Regions from separate parts of the Micromonospora sp. NPDC006431 genome, predicted to be linked through region 1. Evidence: riboswitches for the same ligand, from Rfam matches in the RefSeq annotation. Region 1 holds a riboswitch; the other holds the start of a gene.
The links. Region 1 has a riboswitch for ZMP and ZTP ahead of ACFYM6_RS24895 (bifunctional 5,10-methylenetetrahydrofolate dehydrogenase/5,10-methenyltetrahydrofolate cyclohydrolase). Riboswitches for the same ligand answer to the same signal wherever they lie in the genome.
Positions count from the first base shown of each region.

Region 1 (3,391 bases):
CCGGATGGCGCCCACCGTCGTGCTGTTCCCCCCGCAGACCCCCAGCCCGCTGCTGGACACCGAATGCACCAACCTGGTTCACGGGCCGCAGGCGGAGACGTTCCTCACCGTCGACGTGCCGGCGGCCGCCGCGGCCCAGCTGCGGGTGCGCACCGACCGGGCCGGCTGGGGGCTGATCGGCTACTCCGCCGGCGGCTACTGCGCCACCAACCTGGCCCTGCGCCACCCCGACCGGTACGCCGCCGCCGCCAGCCTCTCCGGCTACGCCGACCCCGGCATCACCGTCGGCGACGGCAGCGAACACACCCTCAACGACGACCGGTGGCGGCTGCGGCACCTGCCCCCACCGGCCGTCGCCCTCTACCTGTCCAGCGGCCGCGCCGACCGCAAGGCCCACCACGACACCGAGACGCTGCGCTGCCTGGCCCGGGCGCCGCTGGCCGTCACCACCGCCTACGTCGACGGGGGCGGCCACAGCATGTCCGTCTGGGAAGCCGCCGAGGATCCCGCGTTCGACTGGCTCTCCGGCTGGCTGGGCCGCCCCGTCGCCGCCACCTGACGTGGGGCGGCGTCAGGCCATCCCGGCGGCCCGCTCCGCCGCCCGGACCGCGTTGCGGAACAGCATCGCCACCGTCGTCGGGCCCACCCCGCCGACCCGCGGCGTGATCGCCCCCGCCACCGCGGCACACGACTCGTCGACGTCCGGCAGCAGGCGCCGCCCCTCGTACCGCACGCCGCCGCCGACCACCACCGCGCCCGGGCGCACGTGCTCCGGCTGGATGATGCCCGGCACGCCCGCCGCCGCCACCAGGATCTCCGCCCGCCGCGTGTAGCGGGGCCAGTCCGCCACCCCGGTGTGCACCACCGTCACCGCCGCGTTGGCCGTGGGGCGCTTCTGCGCCAGCAGCATCGCCAGCGGCCGGCCCAACGTGGCGCCCCGGCCCAGGATCACCACCTCACGGCCCGACACCGGCACCCCGTGGTACGCCAGCAGCGCCTCGATGCCCGCCGGCGTGCACGGCAGCGGGCCCGGCAGGCCCAACGCCAGCCGGCCCATGTTCACCGGATGCATCCCGTCGACGTCCTTGTCCGGGTCGAGGACCTGCAACGCCCGGTCGTAGTCCAGGTGCCCCGGGATCGGATGCTGCACCAGCACCCCGTGCACGTCCTTGTCGGCGTTGAAGTCCGCCAGCACCGCGTGCAGGTCCGCCTGCGACGCCGAGGCGGGCAGGTGCACGTGCGGGGAGGCGAACCCCAGCTCCGCCGCCTGCTGCTGCTTGATCCGGATGTAGCCGGCGCTGGCGTCGTCGTCGCCCACCAGGACGGTCGCCAGGGCCGGGGTCACGCTGTCGGCGCGCAGCGCCTGCACGGCCTCGGTGACCTCCGCCAGCACCTGGTCCGCCACCGGTTTGCCGGACAGGATCCGGGCGGTCGTTTCCACAGAAGACATGGCTCACCTCGCCCGCGGAGGCCCAGGCGGTCGACCCCCGCGACGAGCTCCCCGATGGTTGCTGCCATCCCCGTGCCGCCAGTCGCGTCACGCTCAGCCTGCCACATCCCACCCGCCGACCGCACGCGACACCTCCCACCAGCCGGGCAGGGCCGCCAGCACCTCGTCGGCCCGCCGCCGCCGGTCGGCCGCCGAGGCCACCCCCAGGTCCGCCACCGCCGCCTCGAACGCCGGCCGCAACGCCACCTCCCGCGCTGGCGCGTCCGCGGCCAGGATCGTGTGGCAGCGGGCGTACGTCGCCACGATCCAGAACATCGCCTCCCGGTGCGCGCCCGCCGCGACCAGCTCCGCGCCGCCGTCCACCACCACCGGCCGGGCCGCCGGCGTGATGTCCGCACGGAAGACGAACGGCGTACGCGCCACGCGCGCCGCCTCGTCGAACGTCCGCGCCAGCCCCGCCAGATGCTCCCGGACCCGGGCGGGGGACACCCCACCGCCGTCCAGCCAGCCGAGCAGTTCGCGGTATCGGGCGGACAGCCCGTGCCCGGCCAGCACCTGCCGGGCCAGCACGTACCGGCGGCGGACCGTCGGGTCCCGCCGTGCCGCCACCACCGGCAGCAGCGCCGTCAGCGACGTGGGGAACAACCACGCGGTCACCTGGGTGTGCAGCGGCGCGGTGTCGTCCAGCCGCCGTAGCCCGTCCTCGACGCGCCGGCGTACCCCGGCGCACCGCCGCCGCACCCACCCCGGGTCGGTGAACCCGGCCGCCACCCGATCCCGGATCGCCGCCAGCCGGCCCGTGGGGTCCGCGATCACGGTGTCGGTGCGGAACATCGGCGCGTACACCCACGACCCGAGCACGTCGTCGGCCGACCCGAGGTCCGCCCAGGTCAGCTCGGTGACCTCCAGCAGCACCCCGCGGTGGCGGAACTTGCCCAGCTTCCCGCCCGGCCCGTCGCGCACCAGCAGGACGTCCACGTCGGACGACGCGGGCAGCACCGCCGGGTCCGGCAGCGCCACCGTGGAGCCGCTGAAGAACGCGCCCCGCACGGCCGGGTCGTGGCGCATCCGCTCGCGTACCCAGTCGACCGCCACCGCCTTCGCCGCGCCCACCCGCATCGGGCAATGCTGCCATGGCGGCGGCCGGTGGCTACGCCCCGGCGAGTGGGAACTCGTCGAACAGCACCACCCGGGCGGCCGGATCGGCGGTGTCGAAGCGATACGAGCGGACCAGTCCGTCGGCGGTGTCCAGCAGCGTGAACACGGTGATCTCGTTGCTCGCCACGTAGGGCAGGGCGGTGCCGTCCGGCCCGGTCAGCGGCGCGACGGTGGGCACGACCGGGGCCAACCCACCCGGGTCGCCCTGCTGGACGTACCCGTGCGGCAGCTCACGCGACCGGCCGGACGTGACGTCGTAGGCGCCGTAGCTGTTGCCGACGTTGGAGGTCTCCAGCCAGTGCACCCCGGCCGCGTTGCGGAACCGGTTCCACACGTGTGAGTGTCCGTTGAGGACCAGGTGGACCTGCGCCGCGCTGAGCAGCGGCTCGACGTCGCGCAGGATGTGGTCGTCGCCGAGCGGGTAGTGGTAGGTGATCCCACCCGGCCGCACCGTCGGCACCGGGTCGGTGAACGGCGGTGCGGAGTGGTGACCGAGCCCGTGGCTCGGGTGGTGGAACATCACCACCCGGTACCGGGCCGCCCGGGCCGCGGGCGACGCCAGGTCGTTCGCCAGCCAGCGGTACTGCGCCGAGCCGCGGGCGATCGGAGCGAAGATGAACTGGCCGTGCCCCCACCGCTGCGGGCGGTCGACGTCCTGTGCGGCCTCCTGGAACTTGCCCCGCCCGATCGGCTTCGGCGAACGCCACACCGCCGTGGCGAACAGGCTGATCAGATGGACGTCGCCGATCGTCCGTGACCACCAGCGCGGCCCGCCCGCGTCGC
Region 1 covers NZ_JBIAHQ010000016.1:113,501-116,891, forward strand. The annotation lists gene ACFYM6_RS24890 (alpha/beta hydrolase) at 1-559, shown strand, start outside; gene ACFYM6_RS24895 (bifunctional 5,10-methylenetetrahydrofolate dehydrogenase/5,10-methenyltetrahydrofolate cyclohydrolase) at 572-1,450, opposite strand; ZMP/ZTP riboswitch at 1,464-1,544, opposite strand; gene ACFYM6_RS24900 (hypothetical protein) at 1,544-2,569, opposite strand; gene ACFYM6_RS24905 (metallophosphoesterase family protein) at 2,601-3,391, opposite strand, start outside.

Region 2 (3,391 bases), on a different contig from region 1:
GCTTGCGCATGGCGTCCCCCGTCACGCTTAGCAACATCAGTGATTTGCGGCCGTAACTGTAGGAGATCTTCGATGTGCCCGGCAAGGGCGGAGCCGACCAGGGCTGTCGGAGCTGATCCGGGCGGCGGGAGTACGGCAAACATCGCGGCCAGCCGGGCCGAGACGTCCGGCGCCGAGCGAATTGTGCAGCCCTGCGCTTTTGCTCGTTGGCCACCGTCTGACGGCTGTTGTTCGTCCGTTCGGCTGTGTGTAACACCACACCGGCTCCCTACGCTGATCCCTCGAAAGCGAGCAGCCTGCCCGCTTTCCGCCGGCCCCTCCCCGCCAGGGAGTGCGGCTCGGTTAGATCGGCCCTCTGGGAGTCTGTGTGAAGAACCTTCGTCGCAAGACACTGGCCGCAGCGTCCGTCGTGACGCTCGGCGTCGGCCTCGCCGTCACCGGCGGGCTGGCACCGGCGGCCGCAGCCGGACCGGACACCACGTTCCTGGTCCTCGCCCCACAGGGCGGCAAGACCGACAAGGCCGCCGCCCGCGTGGCGGCTGCCAAGGGCACCGTGGTGGCCAGCTACGACCAGATCGGCGTGCTCGTCGTCCGTTCGACCAACCCGAACTTCGCCACCCAGGTGGCGGGGGCGGGCGTCGAGTCGGTCGCGTCCACCGCCGGCCTGGGCACCGCCCTCGACGAGGGCGAGACCGTGGAGGTCTCCGCGGCCGATGTCGCCGCCGCCACCGGCGACCCGACCAAGGAGCCGGACTACGGCAAACAGTGGGACATGGACATGATCCACGTCCCGCAGGCCCACGCGATCACCACCGGAAGCCCGAACGTCGTGGTCGGCGTGCTGGACAGCGGCATCTCCAGCAGCCACCCCGACCTGGCCAGCCAAATCGCCAAGGACAAGAGCGTGTCCTGCCTCGGCGGTGTCACCAACACCGCCGAGGCGGCCTGGAACCCGACCAGGAGCGACCACGGCACCCACGTGGCCGGCACCATCGCCGCCGCCATCAATGGCGTCGGCGTGACCGGCATCGCGCCGGGCGTCAAGGTCGCCGCCGTCAAGGTGGTCAACGACGGCGGCTTCATCTACCCGGAGGCTGCGGTCTGCGGGTTCATGTGGGCCGCCGACCACGGGATGCAGCTGACCAACAACAGCTACTACATCGACCCGTGGGAGTTCAACTGCCGCAACGACGCACGCCAGCGTCCGGTGTGGCAGGCGGTGCAGCGGGCCATCCGATACTCGCAGTCCAAGGGCGTGCTGAACATCGCGTCCGCCGGCAACTCGAACGTCGACCTGGCCCACAAGACGATCGACTCGGGTAGCCCGAACAACGTGCCCGAGGACCAGTACGAGACCCGCGACATCAACAGCGCCTGCCTCGACCTGCCGGCCGAGGCGCCGGGCGTGGTGACCGTCTCGGCGGTGGGCCCGACCGGTGCGAAGAGCTTCTACTCCTCGTACGGCCAAGGCGTCATCGATGTGACGGCGCCGGGCGGTGACAGTCGGATCCGCACCCAGGGCGCGAGGCCGACCAGCGCGGACCAGATCCTGTCGACCATCGCACTGCCGAACGCCGAGGGCGAGATGGTCAACGGGTACGGGTACAAGCACGGGACGTCGATGTCCGGCCCGCACGCCACCGGTGTCGCGGCGCTGGCTCTGTCGGCGCACCCGGGCATGACCGCGGGCCAGCTGGCGTCGTTCCTGGAGCGCACGGCGGTCGCGCAGTCCTGCCCGGCGGGCGTCTACAACCTGGTGCCGCTGCACCCGGACGGCCCGCACGCCTACGACGCGACCTGCTCCGGCGGGGCGCGTAACGGGTTCTACGGCGCCGGCATGGTCGACGCGTACAACGTGGTGAAGTAACAACCGCACTACCAGTGATGGGGCCCGGCAGGCGACCGCCGGGCCCCATCCGCTTTCGCGGCTCACGACCGGATTGGCGGATTGCCGGGGCGGAGGTCGACCCGGGCGGGCCCGGGCGGACCCGGTAGGATCGGCGCGGGCCGTGACTGGCGCGTGGGATGGAGCACCATCGGGGAGCGGTCCCGTCACGAGGACGCACGCCGAGCGCCTGGGCCTTCCGCACGTCACCAGGAGGTCGCATGTCGCTGAACGCCGAATCCACCGCCTTCCGCAGCGCGCTGGAGGTGATCCGCGCCGTCGAGCCGCGGGTGGCGGACGCCATCGGGGCGGAGTTGGCCGACCAGCGCGAGTCGCTCAAGCTCATCGCCAGCGAGAACTACGCCTCCCCCGCCACCCTGCTGGCCATGGGCAACTGGTTCAGCGACAAGTACGCCGAGGGCACCGTCGGCCGCCGCTTCTACGCGGGCTGCCAGAACGTGGACACCGTCGAGGCGCTCGCCGCCGAGCACGCCCGGGAGCTGTTCGGCGCGGCCCACGCGTACGTGCAGCCGCACTCCGGCATCGACGCCAACCTGGTCGCCTTCTGGGCGATCCTGGCCGACCGGGTGGAGTCCCCGGCCCTGAAGAAGGCCCAGGTACGCCAGGTCAACGAGCTGACCGAGGCGGACTGGTTCGCACTGCGCCGGGAGCTGGGCAACCAGCGGATGCTCGGCATGTCGCTGGACGCCGGCGGGCACCTGACCCACGGCTTCCGGCCGAACATCTCGGGCAAGATGTTCGACCAGCGCAGCTACGGCACCGACCCGGCCACCGGGCTGGTCGACTACGACAAGGTCGCCGAGGCGGCGCGGGAGTTCAAGCCGCTGATCCTGGTCGCCGGCTACTCGGCGTACCCCCGGAAGGTCAACTTCCGGATCATGCGGGAGATCGCCGACGAAGTCGGCGCCACCTTCATGGTCGACATGGCGCACTTCGCCGGCCTGGTCGCGGGCAAGGTCTTCACCGGCGACTTCGACCCGGTGCCGCACGCGCACATCGTCACCACCACCACTCACAAGTCGCTGCGCGGCCCGCGCGGCGGCATGGTGCTCTGCGGCCCGGAGCTGGCCGACCAGGTCGACCGCGGCTGCCCGATGGTGCTCGGCGGCCCACTGCCGCACGTGATGGCCGCCAAGGCGGTCGCGCTGGCCGAGGCCCGCCGCCCCGATTTCGCCGACTACGCGCAGCGCATCGTCGCCAACGCCCAGGCGCTCGCCGAGGGGCTGCTGCGCCGGGGCGCGAAGCTGGTCACCGGCGGCACCGACAACCACCTGGTGCTGATCGACGTCTCCGGGTACGGCCTCACCGGCCGGCAGGCCGAGCAGGCGCTGCTGGACTCGGGCATCGTCACCAACCGCAACGCCGTGCCGCAGGACCCGAACGGCGCCTGGTACACCTCGGGCATCCGGATCGGCACCCCGGCGCTCACCACCCGGGGCCTCGGCACCGCCGAGATGGACGCCACCGCCGAGCTGATCCACACCG
Region 2 covers NZ_JBIAHQ010000010.1:165,918-169,308, forward strand. The annotation lists gene ACFYM6_RS19100 (BTAD domain-containing putative transcriptional regulator) at 1-143, opposite strand, end outside; gene ACFYM6_RS19105 (S8 family serine peptidase) at 368-1,867, shown strand; ZMP/ZTP riboswitch at 2,000-2,088, shown strand; gene ACFYM6_RS19110 (glycine hydroxymethyltransferase) at 2,107-3,391, shown strand, end outside.
Region 2: it holds a riboswitch for ZMP and ZTP, as region 1 does, so the genes downstream of both, ACFYM6_RS19110 (glycine hydroxymethyltransferase) here and ACFYM6_RS24895 (bifunctional 5,10-methylenetetrahydrofolate dehydrogenase/5,10-methenyltetrahydrofolate cyclohydrolase) in region 1, are expected to answer to the same signal.